Regions from separate parts of the Streptantibioticus cattleyicolor NRRL 8057 genome, predicted to be linked through region 2. Evidence: predicted binding sites of a transcription regulator. Region 2 holds the regulator's gene; the other holds the start of a gene.
What was found. The regulator HspR, encoded in region 2, represses chaperone genes until heat shock. The targets are predictions, from matches to a motif close to TTGAGNNNNNNNNNCTCAA.
Positions count from the first base shown of each region.

Region 1: the regulator HspR is predicted to act here: its motif matches at 10,966-10,984, upstream of lon (endopeptidase La).

Region 1 is NC_017586.1:4,417,816-4,433,307, reverse strand. It holds gene SCATT_RS19550 (styrene monooxygenase/indole monooxygenase family protein) at 1-943, opposite strand, end outside; gene SCATT_RS19545 (GTP-binding protein) at 975-1,604, opposite strand; gene SCATT_RS19540 (DUF742 domain-containing protein) at 1,585-1,983, opposite strand; gene SCATT_RS19535 (roadblock/LC7 domain-containing protein) at 1,983-2,504, opposite strand; gene SCATT_RS19530 (sensor histidine kinase) at 2,501-4,957, opposite strand; gene SCATT_RS19525 (hypothetical protein) at 5,469-6,359, shown strand; gene SCATT_RS19520 (MarR family winged helix-turn-helix transcriptional regulator) at 6,896-7,351, opposite strand; gene SCATT_RS19515 (lysozyme) at 7,587-8,435, shown strand; gene lon (endopeptidase La) at 8,487-10,943, opposite strand; gene SCATT_RS19505 (spermine/spermidine synthase domain-containing protein) at 11,088-11,765, shown strand; gene SCATT_RS19500 (response regulator transcription factor) at 11,830-12,576, shown strand; gene SCATT_RS19495 (sensor histidine kinase) at 12,573-13,718, shown strand; gene SCATT_RS19490 (multifunctional oxoglutarate decarboxylase/oxoglutarate dehydrogenase thiamine pyrophosphate-binding subunit/dihydrolipoyllysine-residue succinyltransferase subunit) at 13,992-15,492, shown strand, end outside.
Region 2 is NC_017586.1:3,489,713-3,505,204, forward strand. It holds gene SCATT_RS15500 (helix-turn-helix domain-containing protein) at 1-1,104, opposite strand, end outside; gene SCATT_RS15505 (bifunctional DNA primase/polymerase) at 1,338-1,892, shown strand; gene SCATT_RS15510 (hypothetical protein) at 1,879-2,175, shown strand; gene SCATT_RS15515 (hypothetical protein) at 2,229-2,387, shown strand; gene SCATT_RS15520 (NUDIX domain-containing protein) at 2,384-2,896, shown strand; tRNA gene SCATT_RS15525 (tRNA-Gly) at 2,965-3,038, opposite strand; gene dcd (dCTP deaminase) at 3,555-4,130, shown strand; gene SCATT_RS15535 (phosphoribosyltransferase) at 4,198-4,704, shown strand; gene SCATT_RS15540 (Yip1 family protein) at 4,784-5,656, opposite strand; gene SCATT_RS15545 ((Fe-S)-binding protein) at 5,828-8,095, opposite strand; gene dnaK (molecular chaperone DnaK) at 8,407-10,260, shown strand; gene grpE (nucleotide exchange factor GrpE) at 10,257-10,937, shown strand; gene dnaJ (molecular chaperone DnaJ) at 10,983-12,152, shown strand; gene SCATT_RS15565 (heat shock protein transcriptional repressor HspR) at 12,154-12,603, shown strand; gene SCATT_RS15570 (alpha/beta hydrolase) at 12,688-13,641, opposite strand; gene SCATT_RS15580 (pyridoxamine 5'-phosphate oxidase family protein) at 13,982-14,398, opposite strand; gene SCATT_RS15585 (ATP-dependent Clp protease ATP-binding subunit) at 14,572-15,492, shown strand, end outside.

The DNA.
Region 1 (15,492 bases), 930 kb from region 2:
CGCACTTGGCGGCGTTGTTGGAGCCCTGGCCGGTGATCGGGTCGTTGGCCACCACCACGTCGGCGACCCCGAGCACCAGGCCGCCGGAGGGGAGTTCGCCGACCGGGTTGCGCACGGTGGGGGCGTAGCGGCCGGCCAGCGTGCCGCCGGCGTCGGTCAGCTCCACCTGGCGCGCCCGGTCGTACTCCCAGGGCAGGAAGCGTTCCATCAGCTCCAGGGTGACCTGGAGGTGGTCGGCGGGGTTCTTGATGTCCTGGAAGACGTCGAGCGGCCCGCCGGGTACGCCCTCCCAGAACAGGATGTCGGCCGGGCCGGTGGTGGTCAGCGTCGGCATGACGAACATCTCGCCGACCCCGGGCACCAGGTTGCAGCGCACCGCGTGGAAGTCCGGGTGCTCCGGGCGCGGGCCGAGCCCGTGCACGTAGGCCACCGCCAGCGCCCGCTGCGGCTCGCGGTACGGGGAACGGGCGGCGTCCCGGCCGAACATCGACACCAGTTCGCCCTTGCCCGCCGAGACCAGCACCAGGTCGTAGCGGCGCGCGAAGTAGTCCAGGTCGGAGACGGCGGCGCCGTGGATGACGAGCTGGCCGCCGCGCTCGGCGAAGGTCTCCATCCAGCCGGCCATCTTCACCCGTTGGTCCACCGACTGGGCGTAGCCGTCCAGCCGGCCCACCCAGTCCACCGGCCGGGAGCCGTCCGGGCCGGCCACCGAGACGCCCAGCCCCTCGATGCGCGGCGCCTGGGACTCCCAGAAGTTGAGCCCCAGGTCGCGCTCGTGGCCGAGGGCGGTGGCGAACATGCACTGGGTGGACATCACCTTGCCGGTGCGGATCTCGTCCGCCGTCCGGTTGGACATCAAGGTGACCTCGTAGCCGCGGTCCTGCAGACCCAGGGCGAGCTGGAGGCCGGACTGGCCGGCTCCGACGATCAGTATCTTGCGCATGGTTCCTCGTGGTCGGTGGGTCCTGGGGGGGTTACTCCGGCAGTGCGGCCAGGGCCTGTCCGCACAGCACCAGCAGCGTCTCGATCACCGTGGCGCGCTCCCGGGCGTCGCAGACGACCACGGGTACGTGCGGCGGCACCGACAACGCGTCGCGGACGTCGTCGGCGGCGTACCGGGGGGCGTCCGCGAACTCGTTGACGGCCACCACGAACGGCAGGCCGGAGGTCTCGAAGTAGTCCAGCGCCGGGAAGCAGTCGGCCAGCCGCCGGGTGTCGGCCAGCACGACACCGCCGATGGCGCCGCGCGCCAGGTCGTCCCACATGAACCAGAAGCGCTGCTGGCCGGGGGTGCCGAAAAGGTAGAGCACCAGGTCCTGGTCGAGCGTGATGCGCCCGAAGTCCATGGCGACCGTGGTGGTGGTCTTCTCCGGCAGCCCGTCGAGGTCGTCGGTCTCCTCGCTGGCCCGGGTCATCAGCGCCTCGGTGGTCAGCGGGGTGATCTCGGAGACCGAGCCGACGAAGGTCGTCTTGCCGACGCCGAAGCCGCCGGCCACCACGATCTTGGCGGTCGCCGGGGCCCGGCTGGTGTCCTTCTGCCAGTCCTGGACGGCCTCCTCCGCCTCCGGTCCGGCGACGATCGCCTCAGAGCCTGCGAAGTCCACTGAGCACCCTTTCCAGCAGTGCGCGGTCGGGCTGGCCGGGCGCGGTGCCGGTGCCGTAGACGCGGATCCTTCCCTGGTCGGCCAAGTCGCTGAGGAGCACCCGTACCACCCCCAGCGGGATGCGCAGCAGCGCCGAGATCTCGGCGACCGAGCGCATCCTGCGGCACAGTTCGACGATGGCCCGCAGCTCGGGCAGGACGCCGGCGCCGATGCCGCCGGAGGTCAGCTCCGGCGGCTGCCGCGGGCCGTCGACGGTGGCGACGAAAGTCTCGACCAGCAGCACGTGGCCGAAGCGGGTCCGGCCGCCGGTGAGCGCGTAGGGGCGTACGCGGGAGGGTTTGCGGTCCGCGCCGCGGACCGGTAGCGAGGGCGCGGGCATCAGTGCTCGCTTTCGTCCGGGAGGCCCGTACCGCGGGCCTGGCTCAGCTCACTGCGCAGTTCGGGGGTGAGGACGTGTCCGGCCCGCCCCACGAAGAGCGCCATGTGGTAGGCGACGACGCTCATGTCGCACTCGGGGGTGGCGTGCACCCCGAGCAGCGAGCCGTCGCTGATGGCCATGACGAACAGGCAGCCGTTGTCCATGGCGACCATCGACTGCTTGACGCGTCCGGCCTCCATCAGCCGGGCGGCGCCGTCGGTCAGGGAGGCCAGCCCCGAGACCACGGTGGCCAGGTCGCCGGAGGACTTACCCGGCCCCGGGCGGTCCGGTCCGGCGGGCGCGGCCGGGGCCGGCCCCTCGACGTCCGCCTCGGACGAGCACAGCAGCAGCCCGTCGGACGAGATCACGGCGACCGAGCGCACGCCGGGCACCTCCTCGACGAGGTTGCCCAGCAACCACTGGAGGTTGCGTGCCTGGTTGCTCAGGCCGGCCGTGCTGTGGTCGGTACTCGACGCGTTCACCCGCGTGCCTCCTCGGAGGGTTCACTGGTCTTCGCCTCGGCCTCCGCGTCCCGGCGGCCCGCCTGGAGCCCTTGGGCGAAGCCGCCGAGGCGGCGGCGGAGCGCGTCGGCGTCCACCGGCCCGCCGCCCAGGCGGGCGGCCGGTTCGCCGGACAGGCCGCTGCTGCGCGGCACCCGCTTGGGCAGCCCCTTGCCGGTGGTCCGGGGCGCCTCGGCGGCGTCCGCCGGGACGGGGGCCTCCTGCGGGCGGGCGTGTTCGGCGGGGGGTTCGGGGGCCACCGCGCGGCGGGGCTCGGGGAGTTGGGGCGTGACGTCCGTCAACTCGGCGGTGTCGTGGCGCTGTTCACCGCGGCCGTCGTCGTCGGGGCGGGCCAGCAGGGCGTGCGGCAGGACGATCACGGCGGTGACCCCGCCCTGCTTGTGCTCGCGCAGCTGGACCCGGACGCCGTGCCGGCCGGCCATGCGGGCCACCAGGTGGAGCCCGAGGCCGCCGGTGACCGCCGAGTCGTCCGGGTGGGCGTCGGCGAGCAGGGCGTTGGCCTCGGCGAGCCGGGCCTGCGGCATGCCGATGCCGGTGTCCTCGATCGAGAGCATGACCTCGCCGTTCTCCAGCAGCCAGCCGGAGATCCGCACGTCGGCGTCGGGCGGCGAGAAGGCGGTGGCGTTCTCCAGCAGTTCGGCGAGCACGTGGCTGGTGTCGTCGGCCGCGAAGCCGGCCAGGCGGGTACGCGGCAGGGAGGCGATGCGCACCCGCTCGTACCGTTCGATCTCGGAGACGGCGGCCCGCACCACGTCGAGCAGGGGCACCGGGCGGGCCTGGGCGCCGCCGCCGGTCTCCGCGCCGGCCAGTACCAGCAGCGACTCGCTGTTGCGCCGCATCCGGGTGGCCAGGTGGTCCAGCCGGAAGAGGGTCTGGAGCTGGTCGGGGTCCTGCTCGCGCTCCTCCAGGCCCTCGATGAGCGCGAGTTGGCGTTCGACGAGGGCGAGGGTGCGCAGCGAGAGGCTGACGTAGGTGGTGCGCGCGGTGTTCTCCAGGGCGACCAGGCGGGCGGTCAGCGCCTGCTTCTCGGCTTCGAGTCCGCCTTGGCGGTCGCGGGCCTCCTGCCGGGTGGCGTGGAGTTGCAGCAGGAGGTCGTCGCGCTCGGTGGTGAGGCGTTGGCGCAGTTCGTCGCGTTCGGCGGTGAGGCGCTGTTCGAGCTGGTCGCGTTCGGCGGCGAAGCGGCGACGGAGCTGGGCGCGTTCGGCGACCGCCTTCTCGCGCGCGGCGCTGAGGCGTTCGCGTTCCTGCTCGCGCTCGGCGGCCTCGGTGCGCAGCCCGGCGGCCTCCGCGGAGATCCGGTCGACGGCGCGGGCGACGGCGGCGAACTCGTCGTGGCTGTCCACCGGCACGGTGACGGTCCGGTCGCCGTCCGCGTGGGCGGTGGCGAAGCGCAGCAGGCGGCCGAGGGGACGGGTCAGCGAGCGGGCGGTGCGGACGCCGAGGCCGAGGGCGATCAGGGCGCAGCAGGCGACCACGGCGGCGTGGATCTCCAGCGCCGTGACGTCGTCGTCGCGCAGCCGGGTCAGCCGGGTGGTGTCGGCGCCGGCCAGCGAGGACTGCACGGCCCGCATCCGGTCCACCCGGGCGGCGAGCGCGGCGTCCACGTCGGCGGTGCGCAGCCGGTTGTCGGCGGCGGTCAGGTAGCCCTTGGCGGTCAGCCGGTGCAGATAGCTCTCGGCGGTGGCCACGTCGGCGCCGGTGACGGTCTGCGCGTACCGGGTACGGGCCTGCTGGGTGGCGGCGGCGTTGAAGTCGGCGAGCGCCGCCAGCTCACCGGTACGGGACTGCTGGGCGCCGCCGGCCAGGGCGGCGGAGGTGCCGCCCGCGGTGAGCGCGGCGACCAGCTGGCCCCGGGTGGCGGAGGCGTCCTCCACCGCGGTGGCCAGCGCGGGTCCGGCGGCGGTGTCGGCGTCGGAGGCCCGGGACGGCAGCGCCCGGGCCAGCGCGCCGCCGACCGCGTCCAGCGCGTCGATCAGCGGGGTGTAGGCGTCGAAGGCCGCCTTGGCGTCGCCGGGTCCGGCCAGGGCGCCCTGCCGCACCTTCGGCAGCGAGGCCAGGGCGCTGGACAGGTCGCCGGTGACCCGGATCAGGTCGGTGGAGTCGCCGGTGTCGAGCACGGCGGCGTCCGCGGTGACCTCGGCGGTCTGCCGGTCGACCCGGGCCCGTTCCTCCTCCGAGACGCCCCGGCCGACGGTGTTGCCGTGCGCGGCGGCGGGGGGTTTCCTGGCGCCGCGTCCGGTGGCCACGTAGGCGGCCATGTCGGCGCGTTCGTCGGCCAGCGAGTGGGAAAGCGCGATGGCCGCCGTGTTGAGCTGGCTCAGCCGCAGCAGCCGCTGCGACTCGGAGACGTCGGCCACGCCGCCGGCCACCCCGGGGGCGCCCGCGGCGAGCACCGCTGTGACGGATACCAGCAAGGCGGTGACCAGGCGTCTCCGCACTCGCCGTTCGGGCCTCGCCGGTCGTGTACGCGCTTCCGCGCGCCCTCTCCGCGTTGTCCGCACCGGTTCTCGCAATCCTGTTCTCGTCCGTCGGTTGACAGCCGAAGTGACGACAAGTCAGTTGGGCATCCGCGCGAAGACACGGCCCAACGGCCGCATCCGGCGTCCCCCGATGCGTTGGTGTGCGTTACGGCGAAGCCGGCCACCGGCGCGGCGCTCGGCGCCGCGCTCCCCATTCCGTCCCGGGGCCGGCCGGTCGATCCGGCCCGCCGAGAGGCGGTGACACGCTTCCCCGCCGTGACACTCGAAGGAGTCAACAACAACCGGAAGTTGGCGTTCAACCCTGAGTGATCCCGCTCACCCGGGACCGGCCGACCGCGGTTTGGCATTGCGGCGGCCTCCTGGCAAGATTCGCGCCCGCACCCGCGTTGTCGCAGGTCAGGTATGTACCAGCGGCCCGTGGCGATACTCGGGCAGACTGCCCGTCATGCGCATCGAGACCGCGACCCGCCCAGGTACCCCCGAACGCCCCAACGAGGACTTCACCGCGGTGGCGCTCCCCGCGTCCGGGGAAGGCGGCGTACTGGTCGTCCTGGACGGGGTGACGCCGCCGCCGGCGGGCACCGGCTGCGTACACGGCGTGCCCTGGTTCACCGCGCGCCTCGGTGGCGCCCTGCTGGAGCTGGCCGCCGCGCGCCCCGGGACGGCGCTCGCCGACTGCCTCACCGAGGCCATCGCCCGCACGGCCGGATCCCACGCGTCGTCATGTGACCTTTCTCATAGGAACACGCCGCAGGCAACCGTGGTGGCGGCCCGGTGGAACCGGGACGTGGTGGAGCATCTGGTGCTATCCGACTCGGTGTTGCTGATCGAGGACACAACGGGACGCACCGCGGAGGAGTCGGTACGGGCGGTGCTCGACGACCGCCTCGGCCGGTTGCCGGAGCCGGTGCGCGCGATGCGGGCCGCGGTACGGGCGCTGCCGCCCGGGTCGCCGGAACGGGCGGTGGCGGGGGCGGAGTACGGGCGGGCGGTGGAGGCGCTGCGCAACGCGGAGGGCGGCTTCTTCACCGCCGCCGCCGACCCCTCGGTCGCCGCCCGCGCCGTCACCGGCGCCACCCCGCGCGCCGATGTCCGCTCGCTGACGGCGCTCACGGACGGGGCGTCGCGGTTGGTGGAGGTGTTCCACGAGTGCGGGTGGGGGGAGCTGGTGGAGGTCGTTCGCGCGGCGGGTCCGGAGGAAGTGATCCGCCGGGTCCGCGCGGCGGAGGCCGCCGACCCGTCGGGTACGCGCTTCCCCCGCGGTAAGCGCCACGACGACGCGACGGTCACGCACGCCGCCCTCGGGGTTCCCCCGGTCCCCCTTCGTCGTGGCTGACGTCACGGATGTTTCCCCCCGCCCACCCGTGGCTGTATTCGTCTAGTGCGGGATGCGCACTGTCTTCCTGGGTTTCCGGGGGCCCTCCGGGGTGACTCCTCGCTCCCCGTATCCGCCAAGGCTTGGCTCCGGCTGCTGGGTCGCTGCGGGGACACCCCTGCACGCCCCCGTTCTGCATCGTTCCGCGCTGCGGCACGGAGGGGGTGAGAAAAAGACCGGGGTGACCCCAACCTCCTCACTCACCCCCACCCGCGAAGAGAGGCACCCGCACGACGGCACAAGGGGGTGTGCCGGGGGTGTCCCCGCAGCGACCCAGCGGGGCGGAGGAAAGCCGACAACGAAACCTGGAGCGAGGAGTCACCCCCGGCGCGCCCCCGACCCCGTACCGGCAGTAGGCGAACCCACCCCGTGCCGAACCAAACCAAACCCACCCCAACCCCCCACCGGACAGGGGCCGCCGGAGGCCACCCCGGCACCCCGAACCGGGCGAACCGGGCCACGGAGTAATGGTTGGCCGCAAGCGCGTAGCGGGGCCGTTAGGGGGCGGTGTTCAGGCGGTGGAGGAGGCGGGCGAGTTCGCGGACGTCGCGGGGGTCCCATTCGGCGAGTTGCCGCCAGTAGCGCGCGCGGCGCGCTTCGCGGACGCGGCCGAGACGGTGGTGTCCCTCGTCGGTGAGGCGGAGGAGGAACGCGCGGCCGTCGGCCGGGTCGGGTTCGCGGGCGACGAGGCCGAGTTGTTCGAGGGCGCGCAGTTGGCGGCTCATGGTGGCCTTGCCGACGCCGAAGTACGCGGCGAGTTCGGTGGCGCGTTCCGGGCCGGTCTCCTCCAGCCGGACCAGCAGCCCGTAGGCGGCGGGTTCGAGTTCGGGGTGGACCTGGCGGGCCATCTCCCCGGAGGAGGCGCGGGCCCGCCGGTAGAAGACGGTGATCTCCCGTTCGAGGGCGTCCATGCCCCGGTCGTACCACTCGGGGCCGGGTCCCCCCTCGGTCACTTCGTCGCGCCCGTCGTCGGCCTTCCGCACGTCAGCCCTTTCCGGCGGTGAAGATTTCCTTCAGCGCCTGCCATCACCGCAGCTCCTCCAGTATTCCGGAGGATTAGACCAACGGCGGTCCACGGGCCCTCTTCCGCCTCGCCGTTCTACGCGCGTACCGTCAGCCGTGGGCAATATGTCATGACCACACCAAGGAACCCCCCGGCAGCAATCCACGCGCACCTTGGAGGCGTTCATGTCCCTCGACCCGACCGCACGTCGACGCAGACCCGGCCGCTCACGGGCGGCCGGATGGCTGGTGGCGGCGGTGACCCTGTTCGCCGCGGTGCTGGCCCTGCCCGGGACCGCGTCGGCGGCCGGGCACGGCCACGTCACCCACCCGCAGCTCGACTGGGCCGGCTCCACCGTCCGCGCCCACGAGGGCGGCGGCCACGGCGAGCCGGTGGTCCCGGCGACCACCCAGACCCCCGGCATGGACGTCAGCGCCTACCAGGGCGACGTCGACTGGTCGACCGCCTGGAACAACGGCGCCCGCTTCGCCTACGTCAAGGCCACCGAGAGCACCACGTACACCAACCCGTACTTCGCCCAGCAGTACAACGGCTCGTACAACGTGGGCATGATCCGCGGGGCCTACCACTTCGCCACCCCGGACACCTCCGGCGGGGCCACCCAGGCCGACTACTTCGTCGGCCACGGCGGCGGCTGGTCGGCCGACGGCAGGACGCTGCCGCCCGCGCTGGACATCGAGTACAACCCCTACGGCGCCACCTGCTACGGGCTGAGCCAGTCGGCGATGGTCGGCTGGATCGCCGCGTTCAGCGACGAGGTGCACGCCCGCACCGGCCGCTACCCGGTGATCTACACCACCACCGACTGGTGGACCAGCTGCACCGGGAACTACGGCGGCTTCGCCTCCGCCAACCCGCTGTGGATCGCCCGGTACAGCACCGGCCCCGGCACCCTGCCGGCCGGCTGGGGCTACCAGACCTTCTGGCAGTACGCCGACTCCGGCACCCTCCCCGGTGACCAGGACTACTTCAACGGCGCCTACGACCGCCTCCAGGCGCTCGCCACCGGCTGACGCCGCCGGCCGGGGCCGTGGACCGCGCGGTCCACGGCCCCGGCCCCGGGCTCAGGCGGCGACCGTGGTCACCGCCGGCTCGGCGGCCGGCTCCAGCGCCAGCGCCAGCACCTCGCGGACGTCGGCCACCGGGTGCACCTGGAGGGTGTCGAGCACCTCGGCGGGGACGTCGTCCAGGTCGGCCTCGTTGCGCTTGGGGATGATCACCGTGGTGACCCCGGCGCGCTGGGCGGCGAGCAGCTTCTGCTTGACCCCGCCGATCGGCAGCACCCGGCCGGTCAGCGAGACCTCGCCGGTCATCGCCACGTCGTCGCGGACCCGGCGGCCGGAGAGCAGCGAGGCCAGCGCGGTGGTCATGGTGATGCCGGCGCTCGGGCCGTCCTTGGGCACCGCCCCGGCCGGGACGTGCAGGTGGATCCCGCGGTCCTTCAAGTCGCCCACGGGCAGCTCCAGTTCGGCGCCGTGCGAGCGCAGGAAGGACAGCGCGATCCGCGCCGACTCCTTCATCACGTCGCCGAGCTGGCCGGTGAGGGTGAGCCCGGTGCCGCCGGTCTCCGGGTCGGCCAGCGACGCCTCCACGAAGAGCACGTCGCCGCCGGCGCCGGTGACCGCCAGGCCGGTGGCCACCCCGGGCACCGCGGTGCGCCGTTCCTGCGGGTCCTGGGCCGACTCCGGGACGTGGTGCGGGCGGCCGATCAGCCCGCGCAGGTCATCCTCGGCCACCGTCAGCGGCAGCTCGGTCCCGCCGAGCGCGTGCCGGGCCGCGACCTTGCGCAGGATGCGGGAGATGGAACGCTCCAGCTCGCGCACCCCGGCCTCCCGGGTGTACTCGGCGGCCAGCTTGCGCAGCGCCCCCTCGGCGACGGTGACCTCCTCGGCGGTGAGCCCGGTGCGTTCGAGCTGGCGCGGGAGCAGGTGGTCGCGGGCGATGGTGAGCTTCTCGTCCTCGGTGTAGCCGTCCAGCCGCACCAGCTCCATGCGGTCCAGCAGCGGCTGCGGGATGGCCTCCAGGACGTTGGCGGTGGCCAGGAAGACCACGTCGGACAGGTCGAGTTCGACCTCCAGGTAGTGGTCACGGAAGGTGTGGTTCTGCGCCGGGTCGAGGACCTCCAGCAGCGCGGCGGAGGGGTCGCCGCGGTAGTCGGAGCCGACCTTGTCGATCTCGTCCAGCAGCACCACCGGGTTCATCGAGCCGGCCTCCTTGACCGCCCGCACGATGCGGCCGGGCAGGGCGCCGACGTAGGTGCGGCGGTGGCCGCGGATCTCCGCCTCGTCGCGCACGCCGCCCAGCGCCACCCGGACGAACTTGCGCCCCATCGCCCGGGCCACCGACTCGCCCAGCGACGTCTTGCCCACGCCGGGCGGGCCGACCAGGGCGAGCACCGCGCCCGCCCGGCGTCCGCCGACCGTGCCCAGACCGCGGTCGGCGCGTCGCTTGCGCACCGCGAGGTATTCGGTGATGCGGTCCTTGACGTCGTCAAGGCCGGCGTGGTCGGCGTCGAGCACGGCCCGGGCGCCGGCGATGTCGTAGGCGTCCTCGGTGGTGGTGTTCCACGGCAGTTCGAGCACGGTGTCGAGCCAGGTGCGGATCCAGCTGCCCTCCGGGGAGGCGTCGGAGGAGCGCTCCAGCTTGTCGACCTCCTTCAGCGCGGCCGTGCGGACCTTCTCCGGCAGGTCGGCCGCCTCCACCCGGGAGCGGTAGTCCTCCGACTCGCTGGCCGGGTCGCCGTTGAGCTCGGCCAGTTCCTTGCGGACGGCTTCGAGCTGGCGGCGCAGCAGGAACTCGCGCTGCTGCTTGTCCATGCCCTCCTGGACGTCCTTGCGGATGGTCTCGGCGACGTCCTGCTCGGCGAGGTGTTCGCGCAGCCACTCGATGGCCAGCCGCAGCCGCTCGACCGGGTCGACGGTCTCCAGCAGCCGGACGCGCTGTTCGGCGCCGAGGAAGGGCGAGTAGCCGGAGTTGTCGGCGAGTTGTGAGACGTCGTCGATCTGCTGGACGCGGTCGACCACCTGCCAGGCGCCGCGCTTGCGCAGCCACGCGGTGGCCAGCGCCTTGTACTCCCGGACCAGTTCGGCCACGACGCCGGGCGGCTCGGTCGGCTCCGGCTCGGTGACCTCGGTGCCCTCCACCCACAGCGCGGCGCCGGGCCCTGTGGTGCCGGCGCCGATGCGGATCCGGGCGAGGCCGCGGATGACGGCACCGGGGTCCCCGTCGGCGAGCCGGCCGACCTGCTCGACGGCGCCGAGGGTACCCACCGCCGCGTACTTGCCGTCCACCCGCGGCACCAGCAGCACCCGGGGCTTGCGGGCGGTGGTGGCGGAACGGATGCCGGGGACGTGGGCGGAGTTCTCCCGGTCCCGCTCGACGGCCTGCGCCGCTTCCACGGCGGCCCGCACCTCGCTGTCGGACAGGTCCAGCGGGACGACCATGCCGGGCAGCACGACGGCGTCGTCCAGCGGCAGCACGGGCAGGGTGAGCGGCGCGGACGTCGGGGACTCTGAAGCCATGATCTCTCCCTAGGCAGGCAAGTTGAGCTGTATCGACTCAATGCTTCTGATGGCCCCGATGTTCCCCGTCCATCGCGTGATTCTGTTCGCTGTGAGCGATCAGCCCCCGGCGGGCGCCGGGCCGGCCGCGGTTAACCTGGCGCCATGGACGACCTGACCGGCGCGGCGACCGTGATGGAACGGCGCCAAGGCCCCTACGGCGAAGTGGTGTTGCGAAGACGCGGCGGGATCTACGAGATCATCGAGAACGGGTGCTTCCTGATGGACACCTCCGACGGCCGCTCCGAACGGCTGCTGGTGCGGGCCGCGTTGGAGGCGCTGCCGCCCGGCCCCGGGCGCTCGGTGCTCATCGGCGGCCTGGGCGTGGGCTTCTCGCTGCTGGAGGCCGCCGCCGAGCCGCGCTGGTCGGCGGTGACCGTGGTGGAGCGCGAGCCGGCCGTGGTCGACTGGCACCGCACCGGCCCGCTGGGCTCCCTCACCGCCGGCGCGCTCGCCGATCCCCGGGTCACCGTGGTCGTGGCCGACCTCCTCGACCACCTGCGCACCGCCGATGTGACGTACGACGCACTCTGCCTGGACGTCGACAACGGGCCGCAGTGGACGGTCACCGAGTCCAACGACGGTCTGTACGCGCCCGCCGGGCTCGCCGCGTGCCGTGATCGCCTTGTCCCCGGCGGGGTCTTGGCCATCTGGTCGGCGCAGCCGTCGGCGGAGTTCGAGGAGGCGCTGCGGAACTTCGGATTCCAGCAGGTCCGGACCATTGCGGTGCCGGTCGCGCGTGGTGTGCCCAATGTTGTCCACCTCGCCGTACGGGCCGCGTAGCCGAGGGCCGCGCGCGCCCCTTACGCTGCTTCCCAAGCAGCGCGACCAAGTGGGGGCGGGCCCGATGGAGAACACACAGACGAGTGCGGCGCACGGTACGGCCGGTGCCTCGTTGCCGGGCACCCAGCGCCGCGTGCTCGTCGTCGAGGACGACCCGACGATCGCGGAGGCCATCGCGGTCCGGCTGCGGGCCGAGGGCTTCCAGGTCCACACCGCGGGCGACGGCCCGGCCGCGGTGGACGCCGCCCACAACTGGCAGCCCGATCTGCTGGTGCTCGACGTGATGCTGCCCGGCTACGACGGCCTGGAGGTCTGCCGCCGGGTCCAGGCGCAGCGCCCGGTGCCGGTGCTGATGCTCACCGCCCGGGACGACGAGACCGACATGCTGGTCGGCCTCGGGGTGGGCGCCGACGACTACATGACCAAGCCGTTCTCCATGCGTGAGCTGGCCGCCCGGGTGCACGTGCTGCTGCGCCGGGTGGAACGGGCCGCGGTGGCCGCCCGCAGCCCCCGCGGCGGCACCCTGCAACTGGGCGACCTCGCCATCGACCACGCCCAGCGCCGGGTCCGGGTGCGCGGCGACGACGTCCACCTCACCCCCACCGAGTTCGACCTGCTGGCCTGCCTGGCCCAGACCCCGCGCGCGGTGCTCTCCCGCGAGCAGCTGCTGGCCGAGGTGTGGGACTGGGCGGACGCCTCCGGCACCCGCACCGTCGACAGCCACATCAAGGCGCTGCGCCGCAAGATCGGCGCCGAACGCATCCGCACGGTGCACGGCGTCGGGTACGCGCTGGAGACCCCGGCGCCGTGACGCCACGGCTGCCGCGTCCCCGCCTCCCCGGACGGGCGTGCCGCTCCCCTGAGGCGGCGGGCGCCCTGCGGAAGCTGTGGGAGGCGCTGCGCCCGGTGGACCCGTACCGGTCGATCAAGGCGGCGCTGGGCCTGCTGGTGATCTCCTCGGTCTTCCTGACCACGCTGCTGGTGCTGGTGGCGATCCACTCGGAGACCGAGCTGCGGGTGATCACCATCTTCTCGATCATCACCTCGATGCTGCTGATGCAGTTCGTCTCGCACGGCCTGACCTCGCCGCTGCGGGAGATGACGGCGGTGGCCAAGGCGATGGCCCAGGGCGACTACAGCCGCCGGGTGCGGACCGGGCGCCGGGACGAGCTGGGCGAGCTGGCGGTGACGTTCAACAGCATGGCGGCCGACCTGGAGGCCGCCGACCGCCACCGCAAGGAGCTGGTGGCCAACGTCTCGCACGAGCTGCGCACCCCCATATCGGGGCTGCGGGCGCTGCTGGAGAACGTGGTGGACGGGGTCTGCGAGGCGGACCCGGAGACCATGCGCGCGGCGCTGGCGCAGACCGAGCGCCTCGGCCGGCTCGTCGGCGACCTGCTCGACCTGTCCCGGCTGGACAGCGGGGTGGTGCCGCTCAACGCCCGCCGCTTCGAGGTGTGGCCGTACCTGTCCGGCGTGCTCAAGGCGGCCAGCATCAAGCCCGGGGTGGCGCTGGAGACCCACTCGCGCTCCCGCAACGACGTCCATCTGCACCTGGACGTCTCGCCGCCGGAGCTGACCGCGTACGCCGACCCGGAACGCCTCCACCAGGTGGTCTCCAACCTGGTGGACAACGCGGTCAAGCACAGCCCGCCCAGCGGCCGGGTGACGGTGCGGGCCCGGTCCGGCGACGCCCCGGAGTCGCTGGAGCTGGAGGTGCTGGACGAGGGCCCGGGGATCCCCGAGTCGGAGTGGTCCACGGTCTTCGAACGGTTCAGCCGGGGCAGCGCGCCCGCCGCGGAGGGCTCCGGCAGCGACGGCGGCACCGGACTGGGGCTGGCCATCGCCCGGTGGGCGGTGGAGCTGCACGGAGGCCGGATCCGGGTGGCCGAGTCGGCACGCGGATGCCGCATCCGTCTCACCCTTCCGGGTAAAAGTACGACGTCACATTGACGTAGGGTGGCATAGAGGTACCGAACGGTTGATCGGTGCCGAAAACCGGATAACCCCTGCCATAAACGACCGAGCGCCCCCGCTTCCGTCCCGCACGGACGCGCGGACGCCCAAAAGAATGCCGATTTCCCGTCCAGGACAGCTGCCAAACCCGCCTCCGGGTGTGACGTGCGCGACGACTGCCCCTCGTAACCTGCGCCGACCCGCCCGGTAGGCGTAGCCTTTATTCCCGCTGTCCACCACCTTGTGAAGCGGAAGAGGGCGGTTGCCGCCGTGTCGTCACAGTCCCCCAACACATCGAGCGTCCCGACCGACTCCGACGGTGAGGGGAAGAACCCCGCCGCCGGTTTCGGCGCCAACGAGTGGCTCGTCGATGAGATCTACCAGCAGTACCTCCAGGACCCGAACTCGGTAGACCGAGCCTGGTGGGACTTCTTCGCCGACTACAAGCCGGGCGCCGACGCCGCGGGCTCCGCGGGGCCGGCCGCGCCGAAGAACCAGGGCTCCGCGCCCGCTGCTCCCACCGCCACCCAGCCCGCCAACGGCACCCCCGCTCCGGCCGCCGCGGCTCCGTCTGCCCCCGCACAGCAGACGGCCCCGCAGGCGGCCGGAAGCACGAGCGCGCCCGCGGCCAAGCCGGCCCCGGCGCAGCCCGCGCCCGCCGCCCCGGCCGCCCGGCCCGCGGCCCCGGCCAAGACCGGCCCGGCCGCCGCGCCCGCCGCCGCGGGGCCGGCCACCCCGGCCGAGCAGCCGGCCGCGCAGGAGCCGGTGACCGAGTACGTCACGCTGCGCGGCCCCTCCGCGGCGGTCGCCAAGAACATGAACGCCAGCCTTGAGCTGCCGACCGCGACCAGCGTGCGGGCCATCCCGGTCAAGCTGCTGTTCGACAACCGCATCGTCATCAACAACCACCTGAAGCGGGCGCGCGGCGGCAAGGTCTCCTTCACCCACATCATCGGCTACGCGATGGTGCAGGCGATGAAGGTCATGCCGGCGATGAACCACGCGTTCACCGTCAAGGACGGCAAGCCGACGCTGGTCAAGCCGGACCACGTCAACCTGGGCCTCGCCATCGACCTGGTGAAGTCCAGCGGTGAGCGCCAGCTCGTGGTCGCCGCCATCAAGAAGGCCGAGACGCTGGGCTTCTTCGAGTTCTGGCAGGCGTACGAGGACATCGTCCGGCGGGCCCGCGCGGGCAAGCTGACCATGGACGACTTCACCGGCGTCACCTGCTCGCTGACCAACCCCGGCGGCATCGGCACCGTCCACTCGGTGCCGCGGCTGATGCCCGGCCAGTCCATGATCATGGGCGTCGGCTCCATGGACTACCCGGCGGAGTTCCAGGGCACCTCCCAGGACGCCCTCAACCGGCTCGGCGTCTCCAAGGTGATGACGCTGACCAGCACCTACGACCACCGGGTGATCCAGGGCGCCGCCTCCGGCGAGTTCCTGCGCGTGATGCACCAGCTGCTGCTGGGCGAGAACGGCTTCTACGACGAGATCTTCGAGTCGCTGCGCATCCCCTACGAGCCGGTGCGCTGGCGGCAGGACATCGACGCCGGCCACGACGACGACGTCACCAAGGCCGCCCGGGTCTTCGAGCTGATCCACTCCTACCGGGTGCGCGGCCACGTCATGGCCGACACCGACCCGCTGGAGTACAAGCAGCGCAAGCACCCCGACCTGGACATCACCGAGCACGGCCTCACCCTGTGGGACCTGGAGCGGGAGTTCGCGGTCGGCGGCTTCGCCGGCAAGTCGATGATGACGCTGC
Region 2 (15,492 bases):
GGCCTGACGGGCGCTGCGCACGTCACGGAAGCAGTGGGCGGCTTCGGCGGCGAGTTCGGCCTCGTCGAAGTACGTGATCCACTCGGGTTCGTCGTCACTGTTGCGGCTCTCCAGGTGCTTGGCGGCCTGGGCGAGTGCCGCCTCGCATCCGCGCCGGTCTCCTGTACGGGCCAGGGCGCGGGCTTCCATGGCGTGGAACTGTGCGCGAAGGGTCGGGGTGGCCACCCCCGAGATACCCATGAGCGCGGCGCGGGCCAGCGTCGCGGCGTGGACGAACTCGCCGACGAAGGTGGCCTGATGGCTCATGGCCGACAGGATGCTTCCGGCGAGGCGGCGGTCGTTGCCGTCCTGGGCGAACCGGAGGGCTTGGAGGAAGTACCGCTGCGCGAGTCCGTGGTGGCAGGCGTCGTAGGACATCCAGCCGGCCAGGAGCGTGCACTCGGCCACGGTCGAGAACAGGGCCCGGCCCACCGACTCCGTGTACGTCCCTTTGAGCAGCGGCGCCACGTCCTGGCTGAGGTACTGGATGACCGACTGCCGTGCGTGCTCTCCCCCGAACCGGTCGTCGAGCTGGGCGAACATGTCGCTGGTCGACTTGACCACGGTCACATCACCAAGGCCGACACGTGGTGCCTCGGGGCCCCGCGCGGAGGGGAAGGACGCTTCCGGGGCGACCAGCCAGCGCAGTGACGCCTCGCTCCAGGCGTGCTCGGACGGTCCGGCCTCAAGCAGTGGTTCGTAGCCGTTGAGGTCGGCCCGCCACAACCGGTCCACACCGGCGATCGCCGTATCCGGGCTTGCCGGATAGCTGGTGTCCAGCAGTGCCGCGTCCTGCCCGGTCAGGTGCTTCAACCCGAGCGCGGCAGCGGTGAGTCCGAACGCCTCGCACAACAGCGGCCCGTAGAACTCCTCCGGTGCGCTGTGGCCGTTCTCCCAGCTCGCGATCCGGCGCTTCACGCTTGAATCGGCGGGCAGCGTCCGGCCGTGTCGTCCCGCGATGCGGCGCAGCTCGATGGCGAGCCTCGGCTGGCTCCAACCGCGTCTCTTGCGGGCGTCCCGTAGGAGGGTGCCGCACGACTGCGCGGGTTTCGTCGCGATCACCATCCGGACCACCGCCCGTAGTGCCCTTACGGATCCGAATGTACCGATCACCGTGAGGAGTTGGCGGGGATTCGCTTCTGATCAGATGCCGACGGGGGATGACGCGCCTGAGCGACGGTCGTCATCCCCCGTCATCTGTCGTCATCTGCCCAGGTCACAGGCGGGCGCTTGATTCTTGAAGCCCGACGGCCGACCGGGCTGTCGGGCAGTCGAGCGAGAGGGACGACATGCACAGGATGACGAGGCGGGGCGTCCAGTGGCTGTCCGCCGCCGCCGACGACCCGGAGGCGTGCCGCGCATGCTGGGCGGACGATCCGCGCCTGCCGTACCCGCTGGCAACCGGCACGTTCTTCGACGTGGTGGTGATCGACCAGCGTCTCGGGATAGAGACGTTCGGTCAACTCGACCGGCACAAGATGCCGGTGGGGCCGGTCTTCATGGACTGGGGCGCCACGTGCGTGGGCTTCTTCCTGCCCCACCGGTCCCGCGAGCGATTCGCCCGCTTCCTGGCGCGCGAGACGGACGACCCGCCCGAATACCGGTACCTGGACGAGGGTTCCTCCGTGGTCGTGCCGGGCCCGATGCCCATGCCGACAGACCGGCACCAGTGGCTTCGTGCCCCGATCGGACGACCGGAGGTCTCCCCGCTGCGCGCGGTCGCCCTGGCCGTGATGTCCGTGGCCGCCGCCGAGTTGATCGCCGCCGCCGACCGCTACGGCCGCGATCACCCCAACGTGGAAGCCGCCTACGCCGAGGAATGGAAGCGGGTGAACGGCCATGCACTCCGATGACGCACCCAGCGACACGGCCCACTGGTCCCCGCTGGAAACCAATGAGTGGTACGCGGCCCGCAACGCCACCACGACCCTCCGGGACGTCCTGACCGCGGCCGGCATGGCACGCGAATTCCCCTGCCTGCGCGCCGAACTGAACGCCTTCGGGCAAGGGCTGATCGAACTGGGCCGGGTATCCCCATCGACCGCCGAACGCCTGGCGGAACTGCTGCGCCGGGCAATTGCCTGCATCCGCGACCCGCATGACACGGCGGACGGCTGCGGCCGCACGACCGACTGACGCAGGCACACGGGCTGAACAACGTGACCGATCCACGCACTCCGATCCGGCGGGTGATTCACCAGCTCCACGACCTCCGCACGCTGCTGAACCCGCACCGCACCTACCTGCCCGTGCGCGACTACCTGGAGCGCTTCGACGAGGCCGTCAGGTTCAGAATGCTGTTGCTCGCCGACATCGTCACGTCGTCCCGGGGAGGTACGCCGGTATGAGGCCCACACCTGCCGATCCGGCCGCTCGGAACGCCTACCTCGCCGAGGGCAACGCGACGCAGGCACGCAAGCGCGTCGCCGCCGACGTCCTGCTGCGTGATCCGAACGGTCGGGTGCTGCTGGTCAGACCGACGTACAAGCCCGGATGGGACCTGCCGGGCGGGATGGCCGAGGCCAACGAACCGCCGCATGACGCGGCGACACGCGAGCTGAGGGAGGAGCTCGGCCTCGCCGTGACGCTCCGAGACGTGCTGGTCATCGACTGGGTCGCTCCCCATGGGCCCTGGGACGACCAGATCTCCTTCATCTTCGATGCCGGCACCCTCGGCGAGGACCAGGCAGCCGGCATACGACCGCGTGACGACGAAGTCGCCGAGGTGGCTTTCCTCTTCCCGGAACGAGCCGGTGAACTCCTGCCGTCACGGCTACGCGACCGCTTCCATGCCGCGTTGCGGGCCCTGGCGGACGGACGCCCGAGGTACCTGCACGATGCGCAGCCGATCCGGTGAGCCCGGCCTGACGCCCAACGTGGCCAGACAACACACAAGGCCCAGGTCAACGACCTGGGCCTTCGCTATGGAGCGGGTGACGGGAATCGAACCCGCGCTCTGAGCTTGGGAAGCTCATGTTCTACCATTAAACTACACCCGCGGAATCGACGACGCCCCTGGAGGCGTCGCGTTGTCGCTCACTGTACCTCATGCGGAGCCCCCGGTGCATGCGCCGGGGGCGTTGGTGTGGGTGGGGGAAGGGCGGGGCGGGAGGGGGGTGTTGGGGGTGGTGGGGCGTACGGTGGGGGACGCGCCTTCCGGGGTCCGTGAGGGTGGTGTGGATCATCCCCTAATGTGGCTTTTGTCGTTGACGTGGATGGGTGGTCGACGACGGACCTCGTGGGCGGAGAGAAGGGGAGCGATGGAGCGCACCGTCGTTCGTTGTGCCGATGGGCATCTGTTCAGCACCACTGTGTTCCCGTTGCAGCGGTTGGGCGCCGAGCGGCTCGGGCCCGGGCGGTTGATCCGGTGCCCGCGTTGCGCGCGGCTGCGGCATGCCGTGCCGGTCCAGGGGGCCGGGCAGGCGCACGGGTAGCGAGGAGTGCGGAAGGGCGCGGGTGCCGTCCCGGGATCGGGGCGGGCCCGCGGTTCCCGTCGCGCCACGTATCCTCGACACGTGCTTCTCTCTGACAAGGACATCCGGGCCGAGATCGATTCCGGGCGGGTCAGGATCGACCCGTTCGACGAGTCGATGATCCAGCCGTCCAGCATCGACGTGCGACTCGACCGCTTCTTCCGGGTGTTCGAGAACCACCGTTACCCCCACATCGACCCCGCCGTCGAGCAGCCCGATCTGACGCGGCTGGTCGAGCCGGACGGGGACGACGCGTTCATCCTGCACCCGGGCGAGTTCGTGCTCGCCTCCACCTACGAGGTGATCTCGCTCCCCGAGGACGTGGCCTCGCGACTGGAGGGCAAGAGCTCGCTGGGCCGGCTCGGGCTGCTGACCCACTCGACGGCCGGCTTCATCGACCCCGGGTTCTCCGGACACGTCACGCTGGAGCTGTCCAACGTGGCCACCCTGCCGATCAAGCTGTGGCCCGGGATGAAGATCGGGCAGCTGTGCCTGTTCCGGCTGACCTCGGCGGCCGAGTTCCCGTACGGCTCCGGGCGGTACGGCTCCCGCTACCAGGGGCAGCGCGGGCCGACGCCGTCCCGTTCCTACCTCAACTTCCACCGCACCGAGGTGTGACCCCGCGCGCCAGGGCCCCGCACCGAGGTCTTCGCACCACGTGACCGACAGGAACCACCACACCGCCATGACCACTGCCGCCGAAGACCGGGAAAACCTGACCTACCCCCTGTTCGGGCAGGCGGTGCGCGAGCTCGCGCAGACCGTCGCCGACGACGGGTTCGAACCGGACATCATCCTGTCCATCGCCCGTGGCGGCCTGTTCGTGGCCGGCGCGCTCGGCTACGCGCTGGACGTGAAGAACCTGCACGTGATGAATGTCGAGTTCTACGCCGGGGTCGGGGAGACGCTCGACATGCCGGTGATGCTGCCGCCGGTGCCCAACGTGGTGGACCTCAGCGAGAAGAAGGTGCTGGTCGCCGACGACGTCGCCGACACCGGCAAGACGCTCAAGCTGGTGCACGACTTCTGCGCCGGGCACGTGGCCGACGTTCGGTGCGCGGTGATCTACGAGAAGCCGCAGTCGCTGGTGAAGTGCGAGTACGTCTGGAAGCGCACCGACCGGTGGATCAACTTCCCGTGGTCGGTCGAGCCGCCGGTGGTGCGCCGCGCGGGCCAGGTGCTCGACGCCTGAGCGGGGTCCCGCGGACCAACGCGGTGGGGCCGGGTCGGAGATCTCCGACCCGGCCCCACCGCGTTCGCGGCACCGTCGCCTACAGCACCGGCAGCTTGAAGAGCACCAGCAGCGCCACCAGTTGAACCGAGGCCGCGCCCAGTGCCTTGGGCCACGGCAGGTCGTGCGACCGGCTGACCATCGAGGTCAGCAGCGCGCCGCAGGCCAGCCAGGTGAGCCAGCCGAGGACCTGGACGAAGCCGTTGGCACCGCCGAGGAAGACGGCGAACACCAGCCGCGGGGCGTCGGTGAGCGAGGTGATCAGCATGGCCAGCCCGATGGTGGGCGCCCAGCCGCCGTCACCGCCGAACTGGCGGGCCAGCGCGTGCGTGACCGCACCGGTCATCAACGCGCTCATCACCACGGCGACCGCGGTGATCACCACCCACGGGATGCTGTTGGAGAACGCCGAGTCGAGCACGTCCTTGCGGGCGCTGTCGAAGCCGAAGACGGCCAGCATCCCGTAGACGAACGTGACGATCAGCGCCGGGCCCCACATCTGGTGGTCGCGCATCTGCCAGAAGGTGCGCCCCGGGCGCAGCACGATGCCGGCCAGCAGCTCCCGCCAGCGCAGCCTGGGGCCGGCCGGCGGGGCGCTGGTCTGGCCCGCGCGGTAGGTGGCCACCTGGCCGTCGTCGTACCCGGGGCCGTGGGCGTCCCCGTACCCCGCCGGCGGGTAGCCGGGGGCCTCGTCGACGGCGAAGGTACGGGTGTGGCCCGCGGCGTCGTCGTAGCGGGGATCGCGGCCGTAGCCGGCGGGGGCGCCGAAGTACTCCGGCTCGCCGACCGGGCCTGGCGGCGGCATGACGGGCGCGGCAGGGCGCTGCCCGGGGTACGGCGGCTGCCCGCCGTCGTTCTGCTGCGCGGAACGTCCGCCTGCGGCGCGTCCGCGTCCGATCCTGAATCCAGCCACGTCCTCGAAACTACCCGCTGCCGGGGCGCGGTACGGCGGGGCCCGGGGCTCGGGGCCGGTTTGCCGCCAAGCTGTGACACGCCCGGGCGAACCACCACGAGCGCCCCCGGGGACGCCGACGGCCGGTGCCCCCCTGACCTTCGGGCACCGGCCGCCGTGTTCACGGGTGGGTCACTTCGCCGGTTCGGGCTCCGGCTCGACCGCCGTCTCGGGGTCCCCGGCCGGGTCGGCGGGGGTCTTGACGGACTCCAGCAGCAGCTGGGCGACGTCGACGACCTGGATCGACTCCTTGGCCTTGCCTTCGTTCTTCTTGCCGTTGACCGAGTCGGTCAGCATGACGAGGCAGAACGGGCAGGCGGTGGAGACGATGTCGGGGTTGAGCGAGAGGGCCTCGTCGACGCGCTCGTTGTTGATGCGCTTGCCGATGCGCTCCTCCATCCACATCCGGGCGCCGCCGGCGCCGCAGCAGAAGCCGCGTTCCTTGTGGCGGTGCATCTCCTCGTTGCGCAGGCCGGGCACCTTGGCGATGATCTCGCGCGGCGGGGTGTAGACCTTGTTGTGGCGGCCGAGGTAGCACGGGTCGTGGTAGGTGATCAGGCCCTCGACGGGGGTGACCGGGATCAGCTTGCCCTCGTCGACCAGGTGCTGGAGCAGCTGGGTGTGGTGGATGACCTCGTACTCGCCGCCGAGCTGCGGGTACTCGTTGGCGATGGTGTTGAAGCAGTGCGGGCAGGTGGCGACGATCTTCTTCGCCGCCTTCGGCTTCCTGGTCGACTCGTCCTCGTCGTCCTCGCCGAAGGCCATGTTGAGCATGGCGACGTTCTCGGCGCCGAGCTGCTGGAAGAGGAACTCGTTGCCCAGGCGGCGGGCGGAGTCGCCGGTGCAGTTCTCCTCGCCGCCCATGATGGCGAACTTCACGCCCGCGATGTGCAGGAGTTCGGCGAAGGCCTTGGTGGTCTTCTTGGCCCGGTCCTCCAGGGCGCCGGCGCAGCCGACCCAGTACAGGTACTCGACCTCGGTGAGGTCCTCGACGTCCTCGCCGACGACCGGCACCTCGAAGTCGACCTCCTTGACCCACGCCAGGCGCTGCTTCTTCGGCAGGCCCCAGGGGTTCCCCTTCTTCTCCAGGTTCTTGAGCATCGTGCCCGCCTCGGACGGGAACGAGGACTCGATCATGACCTGGTAGCGGCGCATGTCGATGATGTGGTCGACGTGCTCGATGTCGACCGGGCACTGCTCGACGCAGGCGCCGCAGGTGGTGCAGGACCACAGGACGTCGGGGTCGATGACGCCGTTCTCCTCGGCGGTGCCGATCAGCGGGCGCTCGGCCTCGGCCAGCGCCGCGGCGGGCACCTGGGCGAGCTGCTCCTCGCTCGCCTTCTCCTCGCCCTCCGCCGACTTGCCGCCGCCGGCCAGCAGGTACGGGGCCTTGGCGTGGGCGTGGTCGCGCAGCGACATGATCAGCAGCTTGGGCGAGAGCGGCTTGCCGGTGTTCCACGCCGGGCACTGCGACTGGCAACGGCCGCACTCGGTGCAGGTGGAGAAGTCGAGGATGCCCTTCCAGGAGAAGTGCTCGACCTGGGAGACGCCGAACTGGTCGTCCTCGCCCGGGTCCTCGAAGTCGATCGGCTTGCCGCCGGAGGTCATCGGCTGGAGGGCGCCGAGGGAGGTCCCACCGTCCGCGTCGCGCTTGAACCAGATGTTCGGGAACGCCAGGAAGCGGTGCCAGGCCACGCCCATGTCGGTCTTCAGGGCGACCGTGATCATCCAGATGAAGGAGGTCGCGATCTTCAGGCCGGCGAAGAAGTAGGTGAGGTTGTGGAGCGTGGCGACGCTCATGCCCTTCAGCCACGCGACGACCGGGTACGAGATGAAGAAGGATGCCTCGTAGCCGTTCACGTGGTGCTGGGCGCCCTCCAGGGCGTGCAGCATGAAGATGCAGACGCCGACGATGAGGATGACGGCCTCGACGAAGTACGCCTGGCCGAAGTTGGAGCCGGCGAAGCGGGACTTGCGGCCCGGGGCGCGCGGGTGGCTCAGCTGCCGGATGACGATCAGGACGAGGATGCCGATCGTCGTCATCGTGCCGAGGAACTCGACGAAGACGTTGTACGGCGCCCAGTCGCCGATGACCGGCAGGAGCCAGTCGGCCTTGAACAGCTGCCCGATGGCGTTGACGATCGTCAGCAGCAGGGAGAAGAAGCCCACGGCCACGAACCAGTGCGCCACACCGACGACGCCCCAGCGGTTCATCCGGGTGTGGCCGAGGAACTCCCTGGCCACGGTGACGGTGCGCTGGACGGGGTCGTTGGTCCGGGTCCCGGCGGGGACCGGCTGGCCGAGCCGCATGAACTGGTAGATCTGGAGGAGAGCGCGGCCGAACAGTGCCACGCCGACCACGATCAGGACCAGCGACACGATGATCGCGGCGAGTTGCATGGGGGCTCCTCGGGCCTGCGAGAGCGGAGGCTCACTAACGATTACTAAGCAGTAACTTATGTGGTCTTCCGAGATTACCCGTTATCCACAGCCTCATACAGCCGGGACGGCGGTGATCTGTGTCGCTGGCAGGAGGGTGACAGGGGGCCCGGCCGGCGGGGAGGAGGGGGGTGGCGGACCGGCCCGGGGCGTACTTATGCGTTTCTTACTCGCAGACAAGTTGAGTCGGCCGGACTCATGTCAGTTGACGCCCTCCGGATCGTCCGGCACTCTTGAGTCAGTTCCACTCAAGTTGGCTGGAGGATCTAACCATGGCACGTGCGGTCGGCATCGACCTGGGCACGACGAACTCCGTCGTCAGTGTTCTCGAAGGCGGTGAGCCCACCGTCATCACCAACGCCGAGGGCGCCAGGACCACGCCGTCCGTCGTCGCCTTCGCCAAGAACGGTGAGGTGCTCGTCGGCGAGGTCGCCAAGCGCCAGGCGGTCACCAACGTCGAGCGCACCATCCGGTCGGTCAAGCGCCACATGGGCACCGACTGGAAGATCGGCATCGACGACAAGAACTTCAACCCGCAGCAGATCAGCGCGTTCATCCTGCAGAAGCTGAAGCGGGACGCCGAGGCGTACCTGGGTGAGAAGGTCACCGACGCGGTGATCACCGTCCCGGCCTACTTCAACGACTCCGAGCGCCAGGCCACCAAGGAGGCCGGTGAGATCGCGGGCCTCAACGTCCTGCGCATCGTCAACGAGCCGACCGCCGCCGCCCTCGCCTACGGCCTGGAGAAGGACGACCAGACCATCCTCGTCTTCGACCTCGGCGGCGGCACCTTCGACGTGTCGCTGCTGGAGATCGGCGACGGCGTGGTCGAGGTGAAGGCCACCAACGGTGACAACCACCTCGGTGGTGACGACTGGGACCAGCGCATCGTCGACTACCTGGTCAAGCAGTTCCAGTCCGGGCACGGTGTCGACCTGTCCAAGGACAAGATGGCCCTCCAGCGGCTGCGCGAGGCCGCCGAGAAGGCGAAGATCGAGCTGTCCTCGTCCTCCGAGACCTCGATCAACCTGCCGTACATCACCGCCTCCGCCGAGGGGCCGCTGCACCTGGACGAGAAGCTCACCCGCTCGCAGTTCCAGCAGCTCACCGCGGACCTGCTGGAGCGGTGCAAGGTGCCGTTCCACAACGTGATCAAGGACGCGGGCATCCAGCTCTCCGAGATCGACCACGTGGTGCTGGTCGGCGGCTCCACCCGGATGCCGGCCGTGGCCGAGCTGGTCCGCGAGCTGACCGGCGGCAAGGACCCCAACAAGGGCGTCAACCCGGACGAGGTCGTGGCCATCGGCGCCTCGCTCCAGGCCGGTGTCCTCAAGGGCGAGGTCAAGGACGTCCTGCTGCTCGACGTCACCCCGCTGTCCCTGGGCATCGAGACCAAGGGCGGCATCATGACCAAGCTGATCGAGCGCAACACCACGATCCCGACCAAGCGCTCGGAGATCTTCACCACCGCCGAGGACAACCAGCCGTCGGTGCAGATCCAGGTCTACCAGGGCGAGCGCGAGATCGCCGCGTACAACAAGAAGCTCGGCATGTTCGAGCTGACCGGCCTGCCGCCGGCGCCGCGCGGCGTCCCGCAGGTCGAGGTCACCTTCGACATCGACGCCAACGGCATCATGCACGTCTCCGCCAAGGACCTCGGCACCGGCAAGGAGCAGCGCATGACGGTCACCGGCGGCTCGGCGCTGCCCAAGGACGACATCGACCGCATGATGCGCGAGGCCGAGCAGTACGCGGAGGAGGACCACAAGCGCCGCGAGGCCGCCGAGACCCGCAACCAGGCCGAGCAGCTGGTCTACCAGACCGAGAAGTTCCTCAAGGACAACGAGGACAAGGTGCCCGCCGAGGTCAAGACCGAGGTCGAGGCCGCGGTCGCCGACCTGAAGGAGAAGCTCAAGGGCGAGGACACCGCCGCGATCCGCGAGGCCACCGAGAAGGTCGCCGCGGTCAGCCAGAAGGTCGGCCAGGCGATGTACGCCGACAGCCAGGCCGCGGGTGCCGCCGCCGGTGCCGGTGCGGCCGGCGGTGAGAAGGTCAACATGTCCAAGGACGACGACGTGGTGGACGCCGAGATCGTCGACGAGGACAAGAAGGATGGTGCCGCGTGACGGAGGAGTCGCAGGGCTTCGCCCAGGAGCCCTCTGACGTCCCCGCCGACGCCGAGGCCGCCGCTGCCGACGACGCGGCGCAGGCCGCCGGACCCGCCGACCAGGCGGGCCCGGCGGCCCCGGCCGAGGGGTCGGGCGGAGGACGGGACAAGGAGCTGGAGACGGTCCGCGGGCAGCTCGCCGAGCGCACCGCCGATCTGCAGCGCCTCCAGGCCGAGTACCAGAACTACCGGCGCCGGGTGGAGCGGGACCGGGTGTCGGTCCGCGAGGTCGCCGTCGCCAACCTGCTCGGCGAACTGCTGCCGGTGCTCGACGACATCGGCCGCGCCCGGGACCACGGCGAGCTGGTCGGCGGCTTCAAGTCGGTCGGCGAGTCGCTGGAGACGGTCGTCGCCAAGCTGGGGCTGCAGCAGTTCGGCAAGGAGGGCGAGCCCTTCGACCCGCTGGTGCACGAGGCGCTGATGCACAGCTACTCGCCGGACGTCACCGAGACCACGTGCGTGCAGATCCTGCAGCCGGGGTACCGGATCGGCGAACGCACCATCCGGCCCGCCCGGGTCGCGGTCGCCGAGCCGCAGCCGGGCAGCCAGCCGAAGGAGTCGGCCAAGGAGGCCGCGGAGAAGTCGCCGGACGGCAAGCCGGGGGACGAGGAGAACGGTGGCCCGGAGCAGGGCTGACGCGGGGCGGCCGGCGCTCGTCGGAGGAGAGGAGGGACGCCGGGGATGAGCACCAAGGACTTCCTGGAGAAGGACTACTACAAGGTCCTCGGCGTGCCCAAGGACGCCACCGAGGCCGAGATCAAGAAGGCGTACCGCAAGCTGGCCCGGGAGAACCACCCGGACGCCAACAAGGGCGACGCCAAGGCGGAGGAGCGCTTCAAGGAGATCTCCGAGGCCGCGGACGTCCTGTCGGACGCCAAGCGCCGCAAGGAGTACGACGACGCGCGGGCGCTCTTCGGCAACGGAGGCTTCCGTGGTCCGGGCGGCGCCGGCGGTCCGGGCGGCTTCAACTTCGACCTCGGTGACCTGTTCGGCGGGGGCGGCCAGGGGGGCGGCGGCTTCGGCGGCGGCCTCGGGGACGTCTTCGGCGGGCTCTTCGGCGGCCGGGGCGGGCCCACCCGTACCCAGCCGCGGCGCGGCCAGGACATCGAGACCGAGGTGACGCTGAGCTTCACCGAGGCGGTGCACGGCGAGACGGTCCCGGTGCGGCTGTCCAGCCAGTCGCCGTGCAAGGCGTGTTCGGGCACCGGCGACAAGAACGGCACGCCGCGGGTGTGCCCGACCTGCGTCGGCACCGGACAGGTCTCGCGCGGTGGCGGTGGCGGCTTCTCGCTGACCGATCCGTGCGTGGACTGCAAGGGGCGCGGGCTCATCGCCCAGGACCCGTGCGAGGTGTGCAAGGGCAGCGGGCGCGCCCGCAGTTCGCGCACCATGCAGGCGCGGATCCCGGCCGGGGTCACCGACGGCCAGCGGGTCCGGCTGCGCGGCAAGGGCGCCCCGGGCGAACGCGGCGGCCCGGCCGGCGACCTCTACGTGGTCGTGCACGTCCAGCCCCACCCGGTCTTCGGCCGCCGGGGCGACAACCTCACGGTCACCGTGCCGGTCACCTTCCCGGAGGCCGCGCTCGGCGGGGAGATCAAGGTGCCCACCCTCGGCGGGCCCCCGGTCACCCTGCGGCTGCCCCCGGGCACCCCCAACGGGCGTACGCTGCGCGCCCGCGGCAAGGGCGCCACCCGCAAGGACGGCACTCGCGGAGACCTGCTGGTCACCGTCGAGGTCCAGGTACCGTCGGACGTCGAGGGCAAGGCGCTCGACGCACTGGAGGCGTATCGCGAGGCGACCGCGGACCTCGATCCGCGGGCGGAGCTGTTCAAGGCCGCGAAGGGAGCATGAGATGGACGGCCGGGGCGCACGACGCAACCCGTACGAGCTGACGGACGAATCGCCGGTGTACGTGATCTCGGTGGCGGCCCAGCTCTCCGGGCTGCATCCGCAGACGCTGCGTCAGTACGACCGCCTCGGTCTGGTCTCCCCCGACCGTACCGCCGGCCGGGGCCGCCGCTACTCGGCCCGGGACATCCAACTCCTGCGCCAGGTCCAGCAGTTGAGCCAGGACGAGGGGATCAACCTCGCCGGGATCAAGCGCATCATCGAGCTGGAGAACCAGGTCGCCGCGCTCCAGGCGCGGATCGCCGAGCTGGAGGCCACGCTGGACGGCGCCGCCGCGGCCATGCGCCAGCGGGAGGCCGCGGTGCACGCCTCGTACCGCCGTGACCTCGTGCCCTACCAGGACGTGCAGCAGACCAGCGCGCTGGTGGTGTGGCGGCCCAAGCGTTCCGAGTGACGCCCGCCACCGACGCGCAGGGACGTTTCACCGCGGGTCCGGCATCCGTCACGGGTGCCGGACCCGCGGTGTCTCGGGGGACGTTCATTCCGGTGGCCACAGTGCGGAGCGCAGTTCGCGGGCCCAGAACAGGTCGGCGGCGCGGGCCAGCCGGGTCTCGGGGGCGTACAGCTCGAACAGGTGCCAGGCGCCGGGCAGGTTGCGCGTGGTGACCGCGACGCCGGCGTCCATCAGGCGGCGGGCGTGGTCCAGGGCCTCGTCCCGGGCCGGGTCGAGGTCGCACACCAGCAGCGAGGTGGCGGGCAGGCCGGTCAGGTCGGCGGCGCGGGCCGGGGCGGCGTAGGCGTCCGGGGCGGCGCCGTCCAGGTAGTGGTCCCAGACGGCGCGTACCGTCGCGGAGTTGAACAGCCGCGGATCGGTGGCATGGCGGGCGGAGTCGGTGGCCTGCCGGTCGTCGAGTAGCGGGATGCGCAGCGCCTGGTGGGCCAGGGCGGGGCCGCCCCGGTCGCGGGCCATCAGGGCCACCGCGGCGCTCAGGCAGGCGCCCGCGGACTTGCCGGTGACCGCGATCCGCGCCGGGTCGACGCCGAGGAAGGCGGCGTTGCCGGCCACCCAGCGCAGCGCCAGGTAGCAGTCGTCGACCCCGGCCGGGTACGGGTGCTCGGGGGCGAGGCGGTATTCCACCGCGACGGCGACCGCCCCCACCTCCTGACAGATCATCAGGGCGATGCGGTCCTGACCGGGGCGGGAGCGCCCGTAGGCGAAGGCGCCGCTGTGGAAGTGGAGCACCGCGGGCAGCGGCGGCCCGGCGGGACCGGCCGGCGGGCGGTAGACCTCCAGGGTGAGCGGGGTGCCGTCGCCGCGCCGCACGATGAGGCGTTCGGTGCGCACCCCCGGCACGCGGGGCAGCGGCCGGGCGGTCTGGGCGGCGAGGAACCGGGCCCGGGTGACCTCGATGTCGGGGAAGTCGGCGGGGCGTTCGGGCAGGACGTCGAGGACGGGGGCGAGTTCGGGGTGGACCGGGAGGAGTTGGTGCACGGTGGCCTCACAAACCCGCGGGCCGGGGTGGCTGCCGGTAGACGGCGGGGTGTCACGGGCGCGGACGCGGTGGCCCCTGCGGCGGCGGCTCGCGGGACCGCCGGATCGCCCGGGGTCCGCCCGTTCGGCTCCGGTGGCCGTCAGGGGCGCCGGTGCGGGTACGGCGGGGTGCGCCCGCCGGGGCCGGGGTGCCGTGGCGTTCGCCGTGCCGACGGCGCGTCCGGCCGGCGTGGGCGGACCGGTGCCGTACGCCCCCGCGCCGCACGCTCCCCGACGGCACGCAAGGGCGGACCTGCCGGGTTGGTACCCCGCCCGGCGGCCCCGCACGCGTGCGGGAGGGTCAGCGGACGGGTGAACGCAGGTTGCCCAGGGCGGAGGTGAGGGCGATCTCGATGACGACGCGGTCGGGGTTGACGCGCGGCGGGCGGTAGCGCTCGGCGTACCGGCGTTCGGCCTCGGCCACCGCGGCCGGGTCGGCGTTGACGGTGGCGACCCCCTCCAGGGTGGCCCACCGCGCCCGGTCGACCTGGCAGACGGCGACCCGGGCCCCGTCCGGCCCGGCCGCGAGCACGTTGCGCACCTTGGTGCTCGACTTGGCGGCGATCACCCGGGCGAGGCCGGCGTCTGGGTCGTAGGTGACGCCCACCGGGACGACGTGCGGGGTGCCGTCCGGTCGGGGCGTGGTGAGGGTGCACAGGTGGTACTCGCGCCAGAACGCCAGGTACTCGGGGGAGGGCCGCAACGGATCGATCGCCATGCTCCGACCGTACCGGGCGGCCGGGGCGGGGGCCGCCCTCCCCCGGGGCCCCTCTCTGGGGGGTCCTTCGCCAGGTCCCTCTCCCGGATAAAGGTTGAGCGGAATAGACTCAACTTGTCTTACGCTGAATGTGGCAGGACAGCAGGAGACCCACCGAGGAGGTCCGGGCAGCAGTGAACGCAGAGCTGACCAACAAGAGCCAGGAGGCGCTGAGCGCCGCCAACAGCCGCGCGGTCTCGGCGGGCCACGCGGACCTGACCCCCGCACATCTGCTCACGGCCTTGCTGGAGGCGCCGGAGAACGACAACCTCAAGGACCTGGTGACCGCCGTGGGCGCCGACCCCGAGGCGCTGCGCAAGTCGGCCTCCGCCCAGCTCGACGCGTTGCCCAGGGTGCAGGGGGCCACCGTCGCCCCGCCGCAGCCCTCGCGCGACATGCTCGCCGTGCTCGCCGACGCCTCGCAGCGCGCCCGGGAGCTGGGCGACGCCTACGTCTCCACCGAGCACCTGCTGATCGGGCTCGCCGCCAAGGGCGGTAGCGTCGCGGAACTGCTGGACCGGCAGGGCGCCGGCGCCGCCCGGCTGCTGGACGCCTTCGAATCCGCCCGTGGAGGCACCCGCGTGACCACCCCCGACCCCGAGGCGACCTACAAGGCGCTGGAGAAGTACGGCACCGACTTCACCGCCGTGGCCCGGGAGGGCAAGCTCGACCCGGTGATCGGCCGGGACAACGAGATCCGCCGGGTGGTCCAGGTGCTCTCCCGGCGCACCAAGAACAACCCGGTGCTCATCGGCGAACCCGGCGTCGGCAAGACCGCCGTGGTGGAGGGGCTGGCCCAGCGCATCGTCAAGGGCGACGTCCCCGGCTCGCTCAAGGACAAGCGGGTGGTCGCCCTCGACCTCGGCGCCATGGTGGCCGGCGCCAAGTACCGCGGCGAGTTCGAGGAACGCCTCAAGGCCGTCCTCAACGAGATCAAGGAGAGCGACGGCCGCGTCATCACCTTCATCGACGAGCTGCACACCGTGGTCGGCGCGGGCGCCGGCGGCGACTCGGCGATGGACGCGGGCAACATGCTCAAGCCGATGCTGGCCCGC